2 regions of the Cupriavidus sp. DL-D2 genome follow, and region 1 is predicted to be linked to the other one. Evidence: riboswitches for the same ligand, from Rfam matches in the RefSeq annotation. Region 1 holds a riboswitch; the other holds the start of a gene.
The links. A riboswitch is a leader RNA that binds a small molecule or an ion and turns the genes downstream of it on or off. The one in region 1 is predicted to bind glycine.
Positions count from the first base shown of each region.

Region 2: another riboswitch for glycine. It lies ahead of gcvT (glycine cleavage system aminomethyltransferase GcvT); the one in region 1 lies ahead of ABDB81_RS24335 (D-amino acid dehydrogenase).

Region 1 covers NZ_JBDKXK010000059.1:39,464-50,769, reverse strand. Annotated here, with positions in the region: gene ABDB81_RS24350 (hypothetical protein) at 1-171, opposite strand, end outside; gene ABDB81_RS24345 (diguanylate cyclase) at 285-1,847, shown strand; tRNA gene ABDB81_RS24340 (tRNA-Leu) at 1,932-2,018, shown strand; gene ABDB81_RS24335 (D-amino acid dehydrogenase) at 2,232-3,497, opposite strand; glycine riboswitch at 3,674-3,783, opposite strand; gene ABDB81_RS24330 (cytochrome b/b6 domain-containing protein) at 3,842-4,375, opposite strand; gene ABDB81_RS24325 (PepSY domain-containing protein) at 4,399-4,665, opposite strand; gene ABDB81_RS24320 (LysR family transcriptional regulator) at 4,918-5,925, shown strand; gene ABDB81_RS24315 (hypothetical protein) at 5,953-6,459, opposite strand; gene ABDB81_RS24310 (helix-turn-helix transcriptional regulator) at 6,498-7,193, opposite strand; gene ABDB81_RS24305 (hemagglutinin repeat-containing protein) at 7,585-11,306, shown strand, end outside.
Region 2 covers NZ_JBDKXK010000036.1:39,927-51,232, reverse strand. Annotated here, with positions in the region: gene ABDB81_RS19210 (UvrD-helicase domain-containing protein) at 1-499, opposite strand, end outside; gene ABDB81_RS19205 (glycine zipper 2TM domain-containing protein) at 812-1,036, shown strand; glycine riboswitch at 1,104-1,194, shown strand; glycine riboswitch at 1,216-1,335, shown strand; gene gcvT (glycine cleavage system aminomethyltransferase GcvT) at 1,421-2,548, shown strand; gene gcvH (glycine cleavage system protein GcvH) at 2,662-3,042, shown strand; gene gcvP (aminomethyl-transferring glycine dehydrogenase) at 3,119-6,046, shown strand; gene ABDB81_RS19185 (L-serine ammonia-lyase) at 6,161-7,537, shown strand; gene ABDB81_RS19180 (MBL fold metallo-hydrolase) at 7,635-8,381, shown strand; gene ABDB81_RS19175 (YbdK family carboxylate-amine ligase) at 8,400-9,515, opposite strand; gene ABDB81_RS19170 (cation:proton antiporter) at 9,515-10,738, opposite strand; gene ABDB81_RS19165 (hypothetical protein) at 10,929-11,306, opposite strand, start outside.

The DNA of each region.
Region 1 (11,306 bases):
ACGGTAGCGGCGCAGCCATGCCAGGAACAGTGCGGTGAGTGCAGCCAATATGGCGATTACCGCGGCTGCACCGGCCACGATGCCAAAGGCGCCAGCTACGTTCTGGTAAAGGCGGACCAGGCCGTAGATAAAGGCGACGAGAATCGCCAGTCCGAGAAGAATGATGGGCACGTCGAGTTCCAGATGGGTGCGTTGAGGCGCGGCGGAGATGGGACTGCGCGGGCCTATAATGGTTCGCCCCGCCGTTGCCGGCGAGGTTTCGACATCGGCCCCGTCACGCTTTCATGCCATCGTATCCTCTCGTCCTTTGCCTGACCATTGCCGTTGTCTGCAGTGTGGGCATGGCCATTGCCGCCTGGCCGCGGCGCGACGATCCCACGGTCCGCGCGTTCCTGGTGCTCGCTGGCGGCGTGGCGATCTGGAGCGGAGGCCGGCTGCTGGAAATCAGCGAAACCGGATTGGCCGGACGCATCTTCTGGGCCAAGTTCCAATATGCGGGGATCGTCGCGGTGCCCATCGGCTGGCTCGTGGCGATGATCCACCTGAGCCGTCCACGCTTTGTCGTGCCGTGGTCGATGCTCGGCGTGCCGGTGTTTGCCGCGCTGCTGACGCTGGCGCTGGTCTTCACCAACGAGCGGCACGGGCTGATCTGGACGTCGATCGAACTGATGCCGCCCGGCGTGTCGCCCGGTGCGGTATTCCATCACGGCATCGGCTACACGCTGGTGGCCGCATGGACTTACGGCATGCTGGGCCTGAGCATGTACTTCCTGGCCACGGCGCGCGTGCCCAATGCCGCATTGTCCGTGCGCGGCCGCAACGTGCTGATGGGCGGCCTGTTCCTGCCGCTGCTCACACACATCGCCTACTTGTATCGCTGGACCGGTCCGCTCGGCGGTGACCTCACGCCGGCCACGTTCTCGCTGATGACGGTGCTGGTCTGGATCTGCGCCTTGCGCACGCATCTGGAAGACATCGGCCACTATGCGCGGCTGCGCGTCTTCGACACGATCCGCGAAGGCTGTGTGGTGATCGGCGCCGATGGCCGTATCGCCGAATGCAATCCTGCAGCCATGCGGCTATTGCCCGAGATGCGGCGCGGCCAGTTGCCACCCACGCAGTGGAACGCGGTGCTGGACGCGCCTGGCGAAACGCCCCACTACATCCCGGAGGGTGCCCAGTTCGAGTTGTCGGTAGAGCCGGTCGTCCGCATGGACGGCAAGACCATCGGCAGGCTGGTGTTCCTGCACGATATCAGCCGCTATCAATCGCGTGAGCTGGCGCTGACGACGCAACTGTCGCGCGTGCAGGCGGACCTCGACATCGATGCACTGACGGGCATCCCGAACCGGCGGTTTTTCCAGCGCGAGTCTCTGGCAGCCGTCACCCGCGCGTACGAACGTGGCCAGGAACTCGGGTTGCTTATTCTCGATGTGGACTTGTTCAAGCAGTTCAACGATCAGTATGGGCATCCCGTGGGCGACGAATGCCTGCGGCAGGTGGCATCGGCACTGAACGGCGTGCTGCGCGACGACCAGTTCTGCGCGCGCCTGGGCGGCGAGGAGTTCGCCGTGGTGCTGCCGAATTCGAACGTGGACGAGACACGCAGTGTTGCCCGCGGGCTGGTGGCATCGGTGCGAGACCTTGGCATTCCGCACAACGGCACGCCAGTGCAGCCCTTCGTGACGATCAGTGTGGGCGCCGTCTGCACACTGCCGGAGGCGCCTCGCCTGGAGCCACTGCTGCACCGCGCCGACAGCGCGATGTACCGCGCCAAGCGCGCGGGGCGTAACCGGTATGTGCTCGACGGCAGCCTGTCCCTCGGCGTGCAAAACACCGGATTGTGACCATCGCGCGAAAAGGGCTTGCAAATTGCCAAGTCTTCTGTAGAATTCGCGGCTCGCATCGACGCAGCAATGCAGCGATACGAAGCCCAGATGGCGGAATTGGTAGACGCACTAGGTTCAGGTCCTAGCGGTGGCAACACTGTGGAGGTTCGAGTCCTCTTCTGGGCACCAATTCAGAAAACCCCCTGTTCGCAAGAGCAGGGGGTTTTTCCGTTTACGCGATTCAATTTCCTTCGGTGGTCTCCCCTCTCCCATGAAATGGGAGAGGGGCGGGGGAGAGGGCCGGAGGCTCTGCTTGCCGACCACGTAGCAATTTGTACCTCCAGCCCTCTCCCCCAACCCCTCTCCCGCCATGCGGGAGAGGGGAGCACACCATCAGGCGATTCAGGCAACCGCACTACCCCCCACCTCGCCTCCAGCCACTACCACCTCAGCCCCAGCCCCCCGCACCACATCTCCCACCATCTCGGCGGTCACCGCTGACAGCGTCCATCCCAGATGCCCATGCCCCGTGTTGTAAAACACATTGGCCGCATGACCCCTGCCCACGCGCGGCATCATGTTCGGCATCATCGGGCGCAGCCCGGCCCAGGGCACGACGCTGCGTGTGCTCACCGCAGGAAAACATGCGTGCACCCAGTCGATCAGCGGACGAATGCGATCGGCGCGGATATCGCGATTGATGCCATTGAACTCCGCCGTGCCCGCCACCCGAAAACGATCGACACCCAGCCGGCTAGTGACCAGTTTGGTTTCATCATCGAGCAGGCTCACAACAGGCGCGCCGGCCTGGCTCTCGGCATCGTTCAGGTTGACCGTGATCGAGTAACCCTTCACCGGATAGATGTTGACGCGATCGCCAAGCTGCTGCGCAAAGGTGCGGCTCGCCACGCCAGCGCACACCACGATGCCGTCGAACTCGCGCGATGAGGGTAGACCGTCTTCGGCGGATACCACGGTGACGCGTCGGCCTGTGGTCGATAGCGTGCGCACGTCCTGGTTGTATAGCGTCGTCACGCCCAGCCGCTGCACGGCCGCCGCGAGCCCACTGGTGAACTTGTGGATATCGCCGGTGGCATCGCTCTCGGTGTAGTACCCACCGTAGAACTTGCCGGCCAGCGTCGGCTCGATATCGCGCATCTCCGCAGGCGTGACCGCGCGCCGCTCCAGTCCGCCTTCGGCCAGCAGCGTCGACACGCGCCCGGCATGATCGAACCCCGACTTGTTGCGATAGATATGCAGGATGCCGCGCCGCTTCAGATCGAAATCGATACCTTCCGCATCCGCCCAGGCAAACAGGTGCTGGCGTGCGGCAATGGCAAGCCGCGCCGTCTCCACGGTGTTGCTGCGATAGTGCGGCATCGACGCGAAGAACTCGGCGAACCAGCTCAACTTGTGCCACGTAGGGCGCGGGTTGACCAGCAGCGGCGCATCGTTGCGGAGCATCCACTTCACACCCTTAACGAGCGTGGACCAGTGCGTCCAGACTTCGGCGTTCGATGCCGATAGCTGTCCGCCGTTGGCGAACGATGTCTCCATGGCCGCATAGCGATGGCGTTCGAAGAGCGTGACGGAGAATCCGCGCTTGGCGAGGGCGTAAGCGGTCGTGACGCCGGTAATACCGCCGCCGATCACTGCAATGGTTTTCATGAGAAGGTCGCGAGGACGTCAAGGGATGGCAGTCCACCGCGCCCCATGCGCGGATAGACGCCCCCTCTGTCCTTGACCTGAGAGATTCGCGCGGCGCCGGTCGCGGAGGACGGCACACATCGCTTGCTCCTTCGGTACCAGCGGCCGACGTGAGAGCCGTGGTTCTTCAGAGTGCATTGGCGATATCGGTCCTTTTGCCTGAGAGTTTCCGGGGCGGTTGCTCCTTCGGCGCCGTGCTGCCTGTCGGATCGAGTCGGACTGGCACGGGCTCTCCCGATATCACGGGACAACGTGAGGCACTATGCCACAGGTTTTAAGATTTCGGCTATGTCCATTGAGCGATATCAACGATCCGACGCGCGACGCTTGCGGCCGGTGAGCATCGCCGCTATGAGGTTCTCACGCAGCTTGAGGCTCATGGCGATGGCCGCGATTACGTGGACGACGACCAGCCCGAGCAGCGTGTTCGACATCCATCGATGGATGTCGATGGGCCAGTCCTCGCCCCAGAACGGATCGAGCCGGGACATCCATCCCGTGACGGCGAGGCCAAGGATCAGCGCCCACATGGCGAGCATCATCACGGCGCCGAGCGGCGTGTGGCTGAGATGGCGCGGCGCGCGGCCACGCAGCAATGCCCGGGCATAGAGCAGCACGCCAGCCGGACGCGGCAGCCAGGCGCCAAAGCGCGCGTGCTCGGTGCCGACAAATCCCCAGAGAATCCGAAACAGTACCAATCCGGCTGCCACATAGCCCAGCACACGGTGCAGGCGGTCGCCGGAGTCATCGAAGATATCGAACAGGACGATGGCCGCCACGCTCCAGTGCGTGAAGCGGACGGCCAGATCCCATACGGCGAGCGTATCGGACCGCGCCATGCGATCCGCCGGCGTAGACATGCTTACTTCTCGATTTCCGATTTCACGATGTCGAGCGTCTTCGTGTCGAAATAAATCTCGGCCTTCTTGCCGTCCTTGGTGGTGCCGTAGATCTCGTAGCAGTTGCCGTCTACCTTGAACTTCTTGATGTTGTAGCCCTGGGCCGCGATCTTGGCCTTGGCGTCAGCCTCGGGCATCCATTCGGCCTTGGGGTGCTTGGCGCAGTTGGCGCCAGCGAACGCTGCCGAGGAGAACAGGCCAGCGAGGGCAAAGGCTGCGAACTTGTACATGAATGACTCCTCCGATTTACCCATTCGGGCGATGTCTCGCATCGTATTCCGGAATGAGACACGTTTCATGTCATCGCTTTCCCGGTGGACGGCATGCGCCGAGTACATCGCTCGCTACTGTGAATGTCACCCCGATGTCATCGTCCCGCAATGTCCACACTAAGAGCGTGGACTTCATCATTGTTCGTAGTGTGGGACAATCGCCCGCCGGGCTAGGGTTTTCCCGGAGAAATACTACGAATAAGGTGTCAGATGAAAACGAGCGACTGGAAGGACTGGGAAATCTTCTGCCGAGTGGTGGAAGGCGGCGGCTTCACACAGGGTGCGGAGCTGGCTGAAGTCCCCAAGTCGTCGGCCAGTGCCGCGGTGGCGCGGCTGGAAGGCCAACTCGGCGCACGCCTGTTCGAGCGCACCACGCGCCGTGTGCGTGTGACGCAGCGCGGGCAGCAGCTCTATGAACGTGTCGCGCCGCTGTTCGGTGCGCTGCGCGAGATCAGTGCCGAAGCCGCCTCGTTCAGCGACGAAGTCAGCGGCACTATCCGGATTGCCACGCCGTACGAAGTGGGTTCGCAGCATCTGTCGCCCACGCTGAACCGGCTGCTGAAGCAGCATCCGTCGCTGCGCGTGCAGTTGGACGTCAGTTGGGACCAGCCCGATCTGGTTCGCCATGGCTATGACCTGGCTTTCGTGATGACCGACACGAACCTGCACGACAGTTCGTTTGCCAGCAAGCGCGTGGTGTTGATCGACCGCGCGTTTTACGCCGCGCCGTCGCTGATCCGCGAACGGGGTTTGCCGCGGACGCCGCAGGACCTGCAGGGCTGGCCGACTGTGGGGAATCTCGATGACACGCACTGGGAGTTTCTGCGCGACCGCGTGGAAACATTCTCGATGGATGTGGTGCCGCGTATCTGCACGCATAACGCGGAAGTCCGGCTCAAGGCCGCCGTCGACGGACTCGGCGTAACGCGACTCTCGCCGCGTTTCGTGCACGAGCAATTGCTGCAGGGGCAACTGGTGCGCGTGCTGCCTGCCTATGCGTCGTCGCCGTTGAAGGTGTACGTGCTGATGCCGGCGCGCAAGCTCATGCCAGCCAGTGTGCGGGCGTTCCTCAACGCGCTGGAGGAAACGCTGGGCGTACCGGAAGCGGCCCGCCGCCCTGTGCTGCGATCGGATGCCGCAGCGGCAGAATCGGCGGAGCCCATGCTGCTGGCGGAAGCCGGCGCAAATGCGGCCCCCGCCGTCTTGACGCTGGGCTAACGCGAGGGACTGGCGCTCGCTACACCCTTAGTAAGGCTGGTCGCCGGTGCGCACGTCCAGTGCGAGCGTTTCGGCGATCTCCAGCATCTCGTCGTCGTCTTCGCTGCGGGTGATAAACCCGGCGTACGCGTCGCCGCCGGTGTCCCAGTTCCACAGCGTGTAGCCGGCCACGCGCAATTGATCGGTCACCAGTTCCATCAGTTCAGGCACGCTCGTGCCCTCCAGGAAGTCCTCGTCCTCGGTATCGTCGGTGCCCCAGTTGATTTCCAGGTCCATGCGCTCGCACAACTGGTTCAGGCAGCCGATGAATGACTCGGCATCCTTCCAATCGACATAGAAGCCGGCTTCCCAGTCGATGACTTCCTTGATCTGGTAGAGCAGGGCGTCGCCGTCGGCCTCGTCTTCCTCGGAATCTTCCAGCGCTTCCTCGAACAGTGCCAGATGGCGCGTGGTCTGCTGCGTATCGCCGAGATTGATCAATGCGAACAGGCGGCTGATTGCGTCCTGCGCGTCGTCTTCCAGTTCAATTGCCATATGCTGCCTCCTTCTTGGCGCGTGTTTCGGGCGTCATTCTAGATGGTAGCCGCCACTTTTTCGATCTCTCGATGTCCGCTCGGCGTCACACGCAGCGCTCGCGAGGTTGCGGTGGGTTCCACCCAGCCCCGCGCCAGCAGCGCCTGCAACATCGCCGCTCCAAGCGCACCGCCCAGATGGGGTTTGCGCTCACTCCAGTCCGGACAGGTACAGGCAAACTGCCGCCGCTTGCGCCGCGCGGCAGCCAGGTCGATGCCAAGCTGCGTCATCGCCTGCGTACCGTCCGCAGTCAGATCCACTGACGAACCCGCCACCGCGAACCATCCCGCCTGCGACATTCGTTCGAAAAGCCCTACCGCAAGTTCCCCGGCGAGGTGGTCATAGCAGGTCCGCGCCTGCCGAAGGGCGGGCGGCGCCGTGCGCGACACCGGCACGGCCCGCATCCGCGGCGGCTGACTGGCCAGCGAAGCCGTAGCCAGCGCCTCGATGGCCACCCCGATCTCGGGCGTCGCCAGCCGGTAATAGCGATTCCGCCCGCGCGTCTCCACCACCAGCAACCCACCCTCGGACAACCGCGACAGATGCCCGCTCGTCGACGACGCCGACAACCCCGCAATCAACGCCAACTCCCCCGCCGGCCGCGCACTGCCATCCATCAACGCCCACAACATGGCCGCCCGGCCTGGGTCGGAGAGCAATCCAGCGAGCTGGCTGATACCGGGTGCAAATTCCATGATTCAGTGAAGGGTGAAGAATGGATGCAGTATAGGACGAGCGGAATGACGGGCGAAAGTGCGTCCAATCGTTGTTATTAAGCAAACCATCTTCGCATCAAATCTTAAGAGATCGGCGATGCCGCTCCGTGCGACTATCGCCCGCAAGCCGTTGTACGGGCTGGCCTGGCGGGTTTTAAATGATTGCGGGCGTAGTCATTTTGTGGGTTGGCTCACAAGCCATAGCCAGAAAGTAGGGTGTCGAGCGCTCGCTACGTTGACTTACTCTCCAGCCCACACAGTGTCGTTACAAAAGGTTACAGCTGGAGTTGCACGTACGAAGAGGTTCTTAGCCCTTGGTAGCAGCCGTTGCAGCGCGTGACCACCAGACACGCCAGCAATCCGGGTCGCTATGAATCGTCTTCGTTATCGCATCGTCTTCAATCGCGCGCGCGCCATGCTCATGGCTGTTGCCGAAACCGCCAGCAGCACGGGCACAGGCAAGACAGCCGCTGCTTCCGCCAGTGGCTCGGCCGCTTCCCGTCCCGATGTTTCGTGGATGGCCATCTCGGCGATTCAACTGGCCATCGGTATCGGTCTGGGTTTGCCGATCATCGCCAGCGCGCAGATCGTGGGCGATCCGAATGCAGGCGCCAATCGACCGGGCGTGATCCAGACCGCCAATGGCCTGCCGCAGGTCAACATCACGCGCCCTTCCGGCGCAGGTGTCTCGGTCAATCAGTACAGCCAATTCGATGTCAATCGGCCCGGCGCGATTCTCAACAATTCCCCGGTCATCACGAACACGCAGCAAGCCGGCTACATCAACGGGAATCCGAACCTGCTGCCGGGCGGCGCGGCGCGCATCATCGTCAACCAGGTCAACAGCACGTCGCCGAGCCAACTGCGGGGCTATCTCGAAGTGGCTGGGCAGCGCGCCGATGTAGTGATCGCCAATCCGAACGGGCTGCTCGTGGACGGTGCGGGCTTTATCAACACCAGCCGCGTCACCCTGACCACCGGGACGCCAATCTATGGCGGCAGCGGCAGTCTTGATGCATTCCGCGTTTCGGGCGGGCAGATCAGTGTCGAGGGCGCGGGCCTCAATGCGGCGAGTGTCGATCAGGTGGACCTCATCGCGCGGGCGGTAAAGGCCAATGCAGCGCTCTATGCGAACCGGCTCAATGTGGTGGCCGGGGCGAACCAGGTCGACTACGGGACGTTGGCGACCAGTGCCATTGCGCCCAGTGGCGCAGCGTCGGCAGTGGGCATCGATGTGAGCGAACTGGGCGGCATGTACGCCAACAAGATCTTGCTGGCATCCACCGAATTGGGTGTCGGGGTTTCCAATCGCGGCGTGCTGGCCGCACAGGCCGGTGACCTGACACTGACCGCACAGGGCAAGCTCGTGCTCGCAGGCCAAACCAGCGCCACGGGCAATCTTGCGATATCCGCGCGTGATGGCGTGGACAATAGCGGCACGACGTATGCGCGCGGCAATATCGGGTTGGACAGCGACGCGGCTTTGGACAATCGCGGCACGCTCGTCGCACAGCAATCGGTCGGCATTCGTGCAGGGCAGTTGAATTCCACAGGCACTCTTGCGGCGGGCATGGGTCCCGACGGCAAGCCTGCCGGGACAGGTGACCTGACCATCAGCACGTTGCGGGCAGCTTCCGCGACCGGCAGCAACCTGGCCACCGGCAACGTCGATATCACGGGCAGCAGCATCAATCTTGCTGGCAGTCAGACGGTCGCCAATGGTGCGATGAATCTATCGGCCATCGCGGGCAACCTCGACCTCTCGGGCGCAACGGTGAATGCGGGGACGCATCTGTCCGCAACCACTGCAGGCGCGCTCGACAATACGCGCGGACAGGTCACGGCACAGGGCGATCTCGCCATTCATGCGGCTGCGCTCGCCAACGATGCGGGTTTGCTGAGCGCGGGTGGCGCGCTGAGTGCCAACGTTTCGGGGGCCGGTAGCAATCGTCAGGGTTCGGTGACTGGCGGCGCGGTGAAGCTCACCGCCGCGTCGCTCGACAACACGGCAGGCCAGATTGAAAGCGATGCCCTCGCAATCAAGGCGACTGGCGATGTCGTCAATCAGGGCGGAAGCATCAAGCAATACGGGCAGACCGATGCCATCATTGCGGCCGGCGGGAAGCTCGACAACACGGGCGGCACAGTCGCTGCGAATGGCAAGAATCTGACGCTCGAAGCGGGTAGCCTGAGCAACGACACCGGCAAGTTGTCCCACGCTGGTGCCGGCACGCTAACGGCGACGGTGCAAGGCACGGCGCGCAATGTGAACGGTGCCATCGAGACGAATGGCACATTGCAGGCGCAGCTCGGCTCGTTCCTTGGCGCAGGCGGAGCCGTTTCGGCTGGCAAGGCACTGAGTCTTGCCTCGCATGGCGCGGTGGATAACACGAACGCGTCGTTGCTTGCAGGGGCATCGTTGTCGCTGGAAGCCGACGGCACGCTGACCAACGCTGGCGGCACGATATCGGCCGCTACGACGACTCTGCAGAGTGCATCGCTGGACAATGCTGGCGGCCACATCGATGGCGACCGCGTGACAATCAGTACCACGGGCAGCCTGTCCAACCGTGGTGGCACGATCAAGCAGTACGGCGACACGGCCACATCCGTGACTGCAGGCGGTGAACTCGATAACACCAGCGGCAGTATCGTTGCGAACGGTGTCGACCTCGACATCGCAGGCGCATCGTTGATCAACGATGGTGGCACCGTGTCTCATGCGGGAAGCGGCACGCTTGATGTCACAAGCCAGGGTGCGCTCTCCAACAACACAGGGACGATCCAGACCAACGGCACGCTGCAAGCCAAGGCGGTCACGCTCGACAACAACAGCGGCAAGATATCCGCGCAGGGTGCGTTGTCAGCAATCACGAGCGGCACACTGAACAACCGGCAGGGCAGCCTCTACGGGAACGACGGCTTGTCGATTGCGTCGGGCGGCAGTGTGGATAACACCTCTGGATCAGCGCAAACCAAGGGCGATCTGGGCATCGTGGCAACCGGCGCCGTCACCAACGTGGATGGCACGCTCGCTGCGAATGGCTCGGACGGCGAGGTGAGCATTTCCGCCACCGGCATCGACAACTCCCGTGGCGCGCTGCTCAATGCGGGCACAGGCAGCACCACCGTCAAGGCCACCGCTTCGCTAACGAACACAGCGGGGCGAATCGGTGGCAACGGTGACGTCTCCATTGCCGCGCAGACCTTCACCAACAACGCAAACGGCACGACGGCGGCACAAGTGGCCGCTGGCGGCGCGCTGGATCTGCAAGTCACCAATCGGCTTGAGAATCGCGGCGGTACGCTATACGGCCAGGACGTGACGTTCGATCAGGCGGGTGCAACGCTCGACAACGCAAGCGGTCAGGTGCTCGGCGGCACAGGCATCCGCCTCGGCTTGTTGTCGATGTCCAACCTCGGTGGCGCGGTCAAGGCGAATCAGGACATCGCCATGACGGGTGCGCTCGGAGGCAGCGGCACCTTCCTCGCAGGCAGAAACCTGACGCTGAATCTGGCTGGCGACTACACCAACGATGCGTCCAACCAGTTGCGTGCCAACGGCACGCTGAAACTCTCCACCAGCGGTACGCTGACCAATACCGCGAGTCTCGCTGCCGCTGGCGCATTGGATCTGTCCGGTGCGAACATCGTCAACGCCGCCGGTGCCAGCATCGCATCGGGTAGCACGACCATCGCCGCTGGCAATCTGCTCGCGAATGCAGGGCGCATCGAGGGCGATACGGTACAAGCCAGCGCAGCCACGGTATCGAATACCGGCACGGTCATCGGCAATAACGTCACGGTGCGTGGTACGGACATCGTCAACAACGGTGCGTCGGCGCTGATGGCGTCCGTCCAGAACCTGAACCTGTACGCGAGCAATTCGGTCCAGAACCTCGACGGCGCTACGCTCTACAGCGCGGGCAACCTCCAAATCGCACGGGACGGCACGCGCGATCCCAACTCGGGGCTACTTGCCAATCAGACAAACTCACTGATCAATCGATCCGCCACGATCGAAGCGGACGGCGATATCGATATCGCGGCCAATCAGGTGCAGAACACGCGCACGAACATCGTGACAACGGC
Region 2 (11,306 bases), on a different contig from region 1:
CGGCCGTGGCGGCCTGCGCGAGCGCGGTCTCGGGATCGACCATGCCGTTCTTCCACAGCGAAATCGTGTTCTGCACGCTGCGGATCAGTTTCTTGTCGGTGGTACTCAACTGCTCCTGCACGAGTCCGAAGCAGTCGTCCGAATCCATGATCGAGAATTGCGGCTTCAGGCCCACATGCTCGGCTTCCATGCGCAGAATTTGCACGCCGAGCGAGTGAAACGTACAAACGGTCAGCTGCTTGAGTGGAATACGCTTCCCTTCGCGCGTGGTCTTTCCCTCCATGAGCTTGCTGATGCGCTCCTGCATCTCCTTGGCCGCCTTGTTCGTGAACGTGACGGCAGCAATGTGACGCGGCTCGAACCCCTTGTCCTCGATCAGATGCGCAATTTTCTGCGTGATCACGCGCGTCTTGCCGGAACCCGCCCCGGCCAGCACAAGGCAAGGGCCGTCCAGATAGCGAACGGCTTCGGATTGCGCGGCGTTGAGTCCGTGGGTCATGGGGCGGGAAGAGGAAAGCGGGGACGAGAACCGGGAAGGGCGGAAATGCCGAACTCGGCACGCGGTCAGCCACGCGCCGAAGGCGACGATGCTACCACGCGGCAAGGTGGCTGACAGGGCCTGTCGGAGGGTGTCCGACGGCACCCGTTTCACGCTGGTAACAATCGTAAATCGGGCGGGCCCTGCCTGGTGACGGGGCATGGAGTTTGCCTCTCTCCCGTACGGCCGAGCAGGTTGGCAGTCACAACGGTGCGCGGCAAACCTTCCGGATATCGGAACGTATCGGAATCCATTCGAATCAAGGAGCCAATCATGAACACCCTTCGCACGCTCTCGAAAGTCGCGCTGATCGGCGCTACGCTGGTCGGCTTTGCCGGTTGCGCGGACATGACGCCGAAGCAACGGAATACCGCCATCGGCGCCGGTGCGGGCGCGCTCGGCGGCGCGGTGCTGACCAACGGCAGCGCCTTGGGTACGATCGGCGGCGCGGCTGCCGGTGGCGTCATCGGCAATGTCGTAACCAAGGACAACCGCTGACCGAACGGGGGACCGCAGCGCGCGACGGGACGGTTTGACAAAGCCAGACCGCTCCCGTACATTCACGCGCATCTGACCGGGAGAGCGCGCATCACGCATTGCGCCGCCGAAGGGGAATCACCCGAAAACTCTCAGGCACCATGGACCGGTCGGATCGGCATGCAACATGCACACGATGCATGCCGCACTCTGGAGAGCGACATCCGCCGCGGCTGGAAGGCCGGCGAGCATGTCCACCGAAGGGGCGCACGGAGCCACGGCTTCGTAATCTCTCAGGTATCGAGGACAGAGGGGTCATCCGCCGCAGCGGACTGGTTGCACATTGGTGCGGCCGGCATGCGGCGGGTGACCCTTTTTTCGTTTTCGAATTGCCCGAGGATATCCATGACGCTCCAGGCCACGCCCCTCAACGCCATTCATCGCGCCCTCGGCGCCCGCATGGTCGATTTTGGCGGTTGGGACATGCCGGTCAACTACGGCTCCCAGATCGAGGAACACAACGCAGTCCGCTCGGACGCCGGCATGTTCGACGTCTCGCACATGTGCGTGGTCGATCTCCATGGCGCGAACACCCGCACCTTCCTGCGCGGCCTGCTGGCCAACAACGTCGACAAGCTCCAGACACCGGGCAAGGCCCTGTATTCCTGCATGCTCGACGAGAAAGGCGGTGTCATCGACGACCTGATCGTCTACTTCTTTGCCGAGGATTATTTCCGGCTCGTGGTCAATGCGAGCACGGCCGTCGGCGATATCGAATGGATCCGTTCGCGCAACAGCGAGACCGGCAGCGGCGTGACTATCAACCCGCGCCGTGGTGACGTGGCACCAGCAGGGTCCAGCGCACTGGCCATCGTCGCCGTGCAGGGTCCGAACGCACGCGCCAAAGTCTATGCAGCCTTCCCCTCCACCCAGCCCGCCGATGCCCTCAAGCCATTCAACGCGCTGGTCGTGCAGGACCCGGCCATGGGCGAACTGATGGTGGCGCGCACGGGCTATACCGGCGAAGACGGCTTCGAACTGGTGGTGCCGGCCGAGAACGTCGCCGGTATCTGGGAAAAACTCGTGGCAGCCGGTGTGAAGCCTGCCGGCCTGGGCGCACGCGACACCCTGCGCCTGGAAGCCGGCATGAACCTGTACGGCCAGGACATGGACATCCATACGTCGCCGCTCGACGCCGGGCTGTCGTGGACGGTCGATCTGCAAAGCGAACGCGACTTCACCGGCAAGGCTGCGCTGACCGCTGGCGGCCAGAAACGCGCGTTCCTGGGCCTGATCCTGCGCGACAAGGGCGGCGTGCTGCGCGCGCACCAGAAAGTCGTCACCGCATCCGGCGACGGCGAAATCACCAGCGGCACATTCAGCCCGTCGCTGTCCCAGTCCATTGCCTTTGCCAGTCTGCCGAAGGACATCGTGCCGGGTGCGGAAGTCCAGGTAGAGATCCGCGACCGCAAACTGACCGCGACTGTGGTTAAACTGCCGTTTGTGCGCAATGGCAAGGCACTCGTGAGCTGAGGCATCGGCCCCCGCTTCACACCAACGGTCGCCCTTCCACCCGTTCCGCTCGAGCCCACATGCCGCGGGCGGGTGAATGAAACAAGAAACACACTGTATCCCGGAGAACCCTCATGAATTTCCCCGCTGACCTGAAGTACACCGAGTCGCACGAATGGGTGCGCGTCGAAGCCGACGGCACGCTGACCATCGGCATCACCGACCACGCACAAGACGCGCTGGGCGACATCGTTTTCCTGGAACTGCCCGAAGTGGGCAAGTCGGTTGGCGCAGGCGACGCGCTGGCCGTGGTGGAGTCCGTGAAGGCGGCTTCCGACATCTACGCCCCGGTGGCCGGCGAAGTCATCGCCATTAACGACGCGGCTTCGGCATCGCCGGAATCGGTCAATGCCAACGCCTTCGACGCGTGGCTGTTCAAGATCAAGCCGGCCAACGGCGACGATGTGAACGGCCTGATGAACGTCGACGCCTACAAGGCCAGCGTCGGCGCCTGATCGCGCTGATTGTCCGATGCCGCGCGTGGCGGCAGGCTGACCACCTGCCCCGCGCGCTCCACGAGATTTCCTTGCCATGAACGCCCCGTTTCCCATGAACGCTGCCGCCCAAGCTGCACGGCCCACGCTGGCCGAACTGGAGGCGCGCGACGCCTTCGCCGCCCGCCATATCGGGCCCGATACCGCCGAACAGCAGCACATGCTCAAGCTGCTCGGTTTCCACAGCACCGCCGCGCTGATCGATGCCGTGGTGCCTGCCGCCATCCGTCGCCGCGATGGCATGTCGCTGGGCGAATTCACCGCCCCGCTGACCGAGGAAACCGCGCTGGCCAAGCTGCGCGGCCTGGCCAGCAAGAACCGCGTGCTCAAGAGCTTCATCGGGCAGGGGTACTACAACACGCTCACGCCCGGGGTCATCCTGCGCAACGTGTTTGAAAACCCGGCGTGGTACACCGCCTACACCCCGTACCAGCCTGAGATCTCGCAGGGCCGTCTCGAAGCCCTGCTGAACTTCCAGCAGATGCTGACGGACCTGACCGGCATGGACATCGCCAATGCGTCGATGCTGGACGAAGGCACCGCCGCCGCCGAAGCCATGACGCTGCTGCAGCGCGTCAACAAGCATGCATCGAACACGTTCTTCGTGGCCGACGACGTGCTGCCGCAGACGCTGGAAGTGGTACGCACCCGCGCCGAGCCGATGGGCATCGAAATCAAGGTTGGCCCCGCAGCCGAAGCCGCGAAGGCGGAGGCGTTCGGCGTGCTGCTGCAGTACCCTGGCGTGAACGGCGACGTGGCCGACTACCGCGCGATTGCCGAAGCCGTGCATGCCTCCGGCGCGCGCGTGGTAGCCGCCGCCGACCTGCTGGCGCTGACGCTGCTCGCCGCACCGGGCGAATGGGGCGCGGACGTGGCCGTGGGCAACACGCAGCGCTTTGGCGTGCCGCTCGGTTTCGGCGGCCCGCACGCCGGCTATATGGCCGTGCGCGACGAATTCAAGCGTTCGATGCCGGGCCGCCTCGTCGGCGTGACCATCGACGCGCAAGGCAACAAGGCATACCGCCTGGCGCTGCAGACGCGCGAGCAGCACATCCGCCGCGAGAAGGCCACGTCGAATATCTGCACGGCGCAGGCACTGCTGGCCATCATGGCGTCGATGTACGCGGTCTACCATGGTCCACAGGGTCTCAAGCGCATCGCGCAACGCGTGCATCGCCTGACCGCCACGCTGGCTGCCGGCCTCAAGGCACTCGGCCACACGCCGCTGAACACGACGTTCTTCGACACGATCACGCTCGACACCGGCTTCAACACCGACGCATTCCACGCGTCCGCCACGCAGCGCGGCATCAACCTGCGTCATGCAGGCGGCACGCGCATCGGCATCTCGTTCGACGAAACCGCGTCGCGCGATGACGTGGTGGCGCTGTGGGAAATCTTCGCGCATGGCAAGACCGTGCCGAAGTTCGATGACGTAGAAGCAACGGTGGCCGACGGCTTCCCGGCCGCACTCTCGCGCCAGAGCGCTTACCTGACGCACCCGGTGTTCAACACGCACCACGCCGAGCACGAAATGCTGCGTTACCTGCGCTCGCTGGCCGACAAGGACCTGGCGCTGGACCGCACGATGATTCCGCTGGGCTCCTGCACGATGAAGCTCAACGCCACCAGCGAAATGCTGCCGGTGACGTGGCCCGAGTTCAGCAACATCCACCCGTTCGCACCGCTCGACCAGACCGTGGGCTATCGCGAGATGATCGACCAGCTCGAAGCCATGCTCTGCGCCGCCACGGGCTACGCCGCCGTGAGCCTGCAGCCGAACGCGGGCTCGCAAGGCGAGTACGCTGGCCTGCTGATCATCCACGCCTACCACGCAAGCCGTGGCGAGAGCCATCGCGACATCTGCCTGATCCCCTCCTCCGCGCACGGCACGAACCCGGCATCGGCACAGATGGCCGGCATGAAGGTGGTGGTTGTGGCCTGTGACGAGAACGGCAACGTCGACCTCGTGGATCTGGCGAAGAAGGCCGAACAGCACAGCAAGAACCTCGCTGCGATCATGATCACGTACCCGTCCACGCACGGCGTGTTCGAACAGGGCGTGCAGCAGATCTGCGACATCGTGCACAAGCACGGCGGCCAGGTCTACGTGGATGGCGCGAACATGAACGCAATGGTCGGCGTGGCCGCACCGGGACAGTTCGGCGGTGACGTCTCCCACCTGAACCTGCACAAGACGTTCTGCATTCCGCACGGCGGTGGCGGACCGGGCGTGGGTCCGGTGGCAGTGGGCGCGCACCTTGCCGACTTCCTGCCGAACCAGGACAGCGTTGGCTATCGCCGCGACGACAACGGCATCGGCGGAGTCTCCGCCGCGCCGTTCGGCTCGGCCAGCATCCTGCCGATTTCGTGGATGTACGTGGCGATGATGGGCTCGACCGGCCTGACCGCCGCCACCGAGAACGCGATCCTGACGGCCAACTACGTGGCCAAGCGTCTGTCGCCGCACTATCCGGTGTTGTACGCGGGTCAGGGTGGTCTGGTGGCGCACGAGTGCATTCTCGACCTGCGTCCGCTGCAGAAGAGCACGGGCATCTCGAACGAAGACGTCGCCAAACGGCTGATGGACTACGGCTTCCATGCCCCGACCATGAGCTTCCCGGTGCCGGGCACGCTGATGATCGAGCCGACCGAAAGCGAGGCCCTGTCCGAACTCGACCGCTTCATCGACGCCATGATTGCCATCCGTGGCGAAATTGCGCGCGTCGAGGACGGCAGCTTCGACCGTGAAGACAATCCGCTCAAGCACGCGCCGCACACGGCCAACGTGATCACGGCCAACGAGTGGACGCGCAAGTACACGCGCGAGGAAGCCGCCTATCCGGTGGCGTCGCTGCGCACGCAGAAGTACTGGCCGCCGGTTGGCCGTGCGGACAACGTGTATGGCGACCGCAATCTGTTCTGCTCGTGCGTGCCGATGAGCGAGTACGCTGAAGAGGCGTAAGCACTCCGGCTCGATAAGAAAAGTTGAAAAGTCCCCTGCCGCCCTGATTTCCGAATCGTGGGCGGCCCCTGACGGCGTGCCGGCGGCGCGCCGTCTTCGCATCTGGAGTCAGCCGTGGCAGTCAGTGTTTTCGATCTGTTCAAGGTAGGCATCGGCCCGTCGAGTTCCCACACCGTGGGACCGATGCGCGCCGCGCTGATGTTCGCGCATGGTCTGGAGCGCGATGGGTTGTTGCCGCAAGTAGCGAGCGTGCGTGCCGAACTGTATGGCTCGCTGGGCGCCACCGGCAAGGGACACGGCACCGACAAGGGCGTGATTCTCGGGCTCATGGGCGAGGCGCCCGATACCGTCGATCCCGAAGGCATCGACGAGAAGCTCTCCGCGATGCGCCGCAGCAAGCTGCTGACGCTGCTGGGCAAGCACACGGTACCGTTCGTGGAACGCGAGCACATCGTGTTCTATCGACGCGAAGCGATGGCCGAGCATCCGAACGGCATGAAGTTCCACGCCTACGATGCCGAGGGCAACCCGCTACGTGAAGCGCGCTACCTGTCAGTGGGCGGTGGCTTTGTCGTCACGGCCGGCGCACCCAATACGCAGTTGCAGACTGCGGAGAATCAGTTGCCGCATCCGTTCCGCAGTGGCAAGGCGATGCTCGAGATGGCGCATGCGAGCGGCAAGTCCATCGCACAACTCATGCTGGAGAACGAACTGACGTGGCGCTCGCACACCGAGGTCACCGATGGCCTGCTGCATATCTGGGACGTCATGCAGCAATGCGTGGCGCGCGGTTGCCGCACCGAGGGCGAACTGCCCGGTCCGTTCAAGGTGAAGCGGCGTGCGCCCGAGTTGTATCGCAACCTGACGTTGCGCGCGGAGCGTACGTTGTCCGATCCGCTCACCGTCATGGACTGGGTCAACCTCTACGCGATGGCCGTCAACGAGGAAAACGCAGCGGGTGGACGTGTCGTGACCGCACCCACGAATGGCGCCGCAGGCATCATCCCCGCCGTGCTGCACTACTACGATCGCTTCGTGCCCGGCGCGAGTCCTCAGGGCGCGGCGGATTTCCTGCTGACCGCTGGTGCCATCGGCCTGCTCTACAAACTCAACGCGTCGATCTCCGGTGCGGAAGTGGGCTGCCAGGGCGAGGTTGGCGTAGCGTGCTCGATGGCGGCCGGTGCGCTGGCTGCGGTACTTGGCGGCACACCGGAACAGGTGGAGAACGCCGCCGAGATCGGCATGGAGCACAACCTCGGATTGACGTGCGATCCCGTGGGCGGACTGGTGCAGATCCCGTGCATCGAACGCAACGCGATGGCGTCCGTCAAGGCCGTGAACGCCGCGCGCATGGCGCTGCGGGGCGATGGCACACACTATGTGTCGCTCGACTCGGTCATCAAGACGATGCGCGAGACCGGCGCAGACATGAAAACGAAGTACAAGGAAACGGCGCGCGGCGGGCTGGCGGTGAATATCGTCGAATGCTGACGATCATAGTGAATGGCAGGCCGCCGTATATGATGGAAGCACTTTCGGGTTGCCGACAAGATTTGCCAATAACATCAGTCTCCAAAAGAAAGCGGCCATGCAGACCTTTCACCAGTTGTTCGACGACGTCTCCTGCACGTTCACCTACCTGCTGATCGATGCCGCCACGCATGAGGCGGTCCTGATCGATCCGGTCGATTGCCAGTCCGAACGCGACCTTGCCGTGCTGAAAGACACCGGCGCCAAGGTCGTCTGGATTATCGAAACCCATGCGCATGCCGATCACATCACGTCCGCCGGGCAACTGGCCGCGCTGACCGGCGCCAGCACCGCAGCGCCGTCCGGTTGCGACATCAAGCCCGCCAGCAAGCAATTGATCGATGGCGACTCCATTTCGTTCGGCAGTCAGGTGTTGCGCGCGATCCATACGCCGGGACATACGGCTGGCAGCATGAGTTACCTGTGGGAAGAAACGACGGCCGATGGCGTGGTGCGCCGGATCTTTACCGGCGATGCCTTGTTGATCGACGGCTGCGGCCGCACGGATTTCCAGTCGGGCGATGCAGGCACCTTGTTCGACAGCCTGACACAGAAACTCTTCCGCCTGCCCGACGATACGCAGGTCTATCCCGCGCATGACTACAAGGGCCGCACGGCATCCACGATCGGTCAGGAGCGCGCGAGCAACAGCCGCATCGCGGGCCGATCGCGCGAGGAGTTCATCGCCATGATGCGTGAACTGAATCTACCGCGACCGAAGCTGATCGATATCGCGGTGCCTGCCAACCAGCAACTCGGACTCGTGGCCGGCCGCGACGGCACAAGCGTGCCGCACGGCGCCTGACGCATCAGACTGCGCGAGTTACGATTCCCACCGCTCGCACGTATGCCGTACGGTATCGCGCAGGCTGTGGGCTTCGTCGTTGATCACGCGTACCGAATGCGCATCGTTGTCGCGTGAAGCGGCCAGTGCGCGGATGTTCGACAGCGCCTGCAGCGAACCGAGTGCCTCCGCATGCGGCTCCAGCGCATCGCAGATCGACAGGATGTGGTCTGCAATCGGCATCCGCGTCAGTTCGTTCGGATGCACGTATTCGCCTTCCATCCCAAAGCGGCACGCCTGAAAACGGTTGAAGGTGTAGACGAGGTAATCGTCTTCCTGCGGCATGAACGGACGCGACAGCAGCAGATATCGCGCAAGCGCCTGGATGTACGCGGCGATATCGCACGCGCGCTGCACGGTGAGGGGCGTATCCATGACGCGCACTTCGATCGTGCCGAACTCCGGCTTGGGACGGATATCCCAATAGAAGTCCTTCATGCTCTCGATCACGCCCGTCGCGCGCATCTTGTTGAAGTAGGCTTCGAAGCCATCCCACGTCAACACGTGCGGCGCCCGACCGCTCATCGGAAACGCGGCAACAGAATTCAATCGAGCGGATGCAAATCCAGTATCGACCCCCTGCACATAAGGCGACGACGCCGCCAGCGCAATGAAGTGCGGCACATACCGCCCGATGGCATGGAGCAGGAACAGCGATTCGTCCGCACTCGGGCAGCCGATGTGCACGTGCTGCCCGAACACCGTGAACTGCTTGGCCAGGTAGCCATATAGCTCCGAGATGTACTGATAGCGCGGGGAGTCCGAGATGGTGCGCTCGGACCACACCTGGAACGGATGCGTGCCGCCGCCGCAGATGCCGAGGTTAAGGCCGCGCGACGCATTGATCATCAGGTCGCGCATGACAGTCAGCTCTTCCAGCGCCTGCGCGTAGCTGTGGCAAATGCCCGTGCTCATCTCGATCATTGACGGACTGATCTCGGGCTTGATGTCCCCCGCATGCTGCGCGCCCTTGAGTGCCCGAAGCAGGTCCGGTGCGAATGGCGCCAGATCATAGTCATGGCGATTGACGAGCTGGAGCTCCAGCTCCACGCCAAAGGTCAGCGGCTCGGAATGCTTGAACGGTTCGAGCGACATCAGCGCCCTCCTCCATTGTCCCTTGCCTCGCCCGCGTAACGCAGCGCCCACGCCGCGATGATCGGGCCCAGCACCTGCTCGATGGCGAGCGCGCAAAGGATGATCGATGCGAGCGGCACGCCGGTGCCCGGATACAGGCGGGCAATGTCGCTCATCAGAAGATAGGCCAGCCCCGACATCGGTGCCAGCGCAAGGCCCAGCGCCATGGCCTGCCGCAGGCTCAGCCCCGAAAACGAACCCAGTGATACCACGCCAACCAGCTTGGCCACGTGACGCAGCACAACCAGCGCCACGGCCATCGTCCCGCCGATGATCCAGTCCTGCGCCGTCAGCGGCAGGCCCAGCGATACCACCATCACGATGATCAGGAGGCTGCCCGCGCTACCGAAGTGCGTGGGCCAGACGTGCGGCTGGCGGTCCTGGTGCTTGAAGACCACGCCGGCAAGCATCAGCGTGAGCGGCATCGAAAGCTTGAGCACGCGCGTCAGCGCCAGCGTGAACAGCACCAGCCCCACCAGCACCAGGAAACTGTAGTGATCGTCGGAAGACATCCGCGCGTAGATGGCATGCCCCACCTTGCCAACTACCCATGCCAGCAGGCACGAGCCCACCAGCAGGTACAGCGGATGCAGCAGCGCAGCGCCCAGGTTGCCGTACTCCGAATGCAGCCAGCCCGTCGCCACCTGCACAATGGCCGCCGCGTAGATCGAGTTCAGCGCGGCCATGGCCATCAGCCGCTCGGTCACCTGCCCTTCGGCGCGCAGTTCGTTCTTGAGTTGCAGCACGATGGTCGGCGAGGTGCTGACCGCGATACCACCGGCCAGGATCGCAACGCCGGGCGACGCGCCCAGCCATTGCAGCACGGTGGCGACGAGGCCCCACGTCAGCAGGCTTTCGGCGGCGCTCGTGAACAGCAACCAGCGGTTGGCGCGCAGCCATGACAGCGACAGCCGGTGGCCGAGTTCGAACAGCGCCAGTGCCAGCGCCATATCGATCAGCACCCGGGTCTGGGCGATCATGTTGTCGTCCACGATGCTGCGGCCGAGCATGCCGGCGAACAGCCCGACCATGGCGTATCCGACGATGCGCGGAATGCCCAGCCAGCGGCGGCAGACCTCTCCGGCCAGCCCCGCACCAACGAGTGCGAGACCTACCCAGAACAGGCCGCCCGGCGCCAGCGGCAGCGAGGGGAAAAGTTGGCTCAGTCCATTCATGCGCGTCATGGTAATGGAAGGACACGTTTCAAAGTGTCAGTGCTTGTCCGACACTTTTCCCATCTTGCCGATAAAACCCATCTTCCACAAACAAAAAGCGCGATCTTCATCGATCGCGCTTTTGTAGGTCTTTCAAATTGAGAATTGTCTTGTGCGGTGGGTCACCTAGTGGGATGCCACGCGACCCTCCCGCCCCGCGTTACAGCCCCCATACCTTCCACTTCGGCCGGGTGGATTTCAGCGCCGCCTCGGTCTTGCCGAAGAGCCCACGCGTGGTGCCCACGCCAGCCCCCGCCGCCTTGGCCTTTTCGAACCACTCCAGTGCCGTCTCGCGGTGGCCCTGCGCCACGGCCGCCTGCACGGCCAGCAGCCACGCGTCGGCATCCCAGTCGTCACGCGCAGCAAACGCCATATGGAAATCCGTCAGGGCCTCCGCCTTCCGGTCCAGTTCCACGAGGAGTCTGGCACGCTGTACCCGCGCCTGCGCTTCTGCCTGGGCATTGCCAGCCCCAAGTGCTACGGCCTGTTCGATCAATGGCAAGGCGCGCTCGTTGTCGCCGAGGTCGCGCCAGATCTG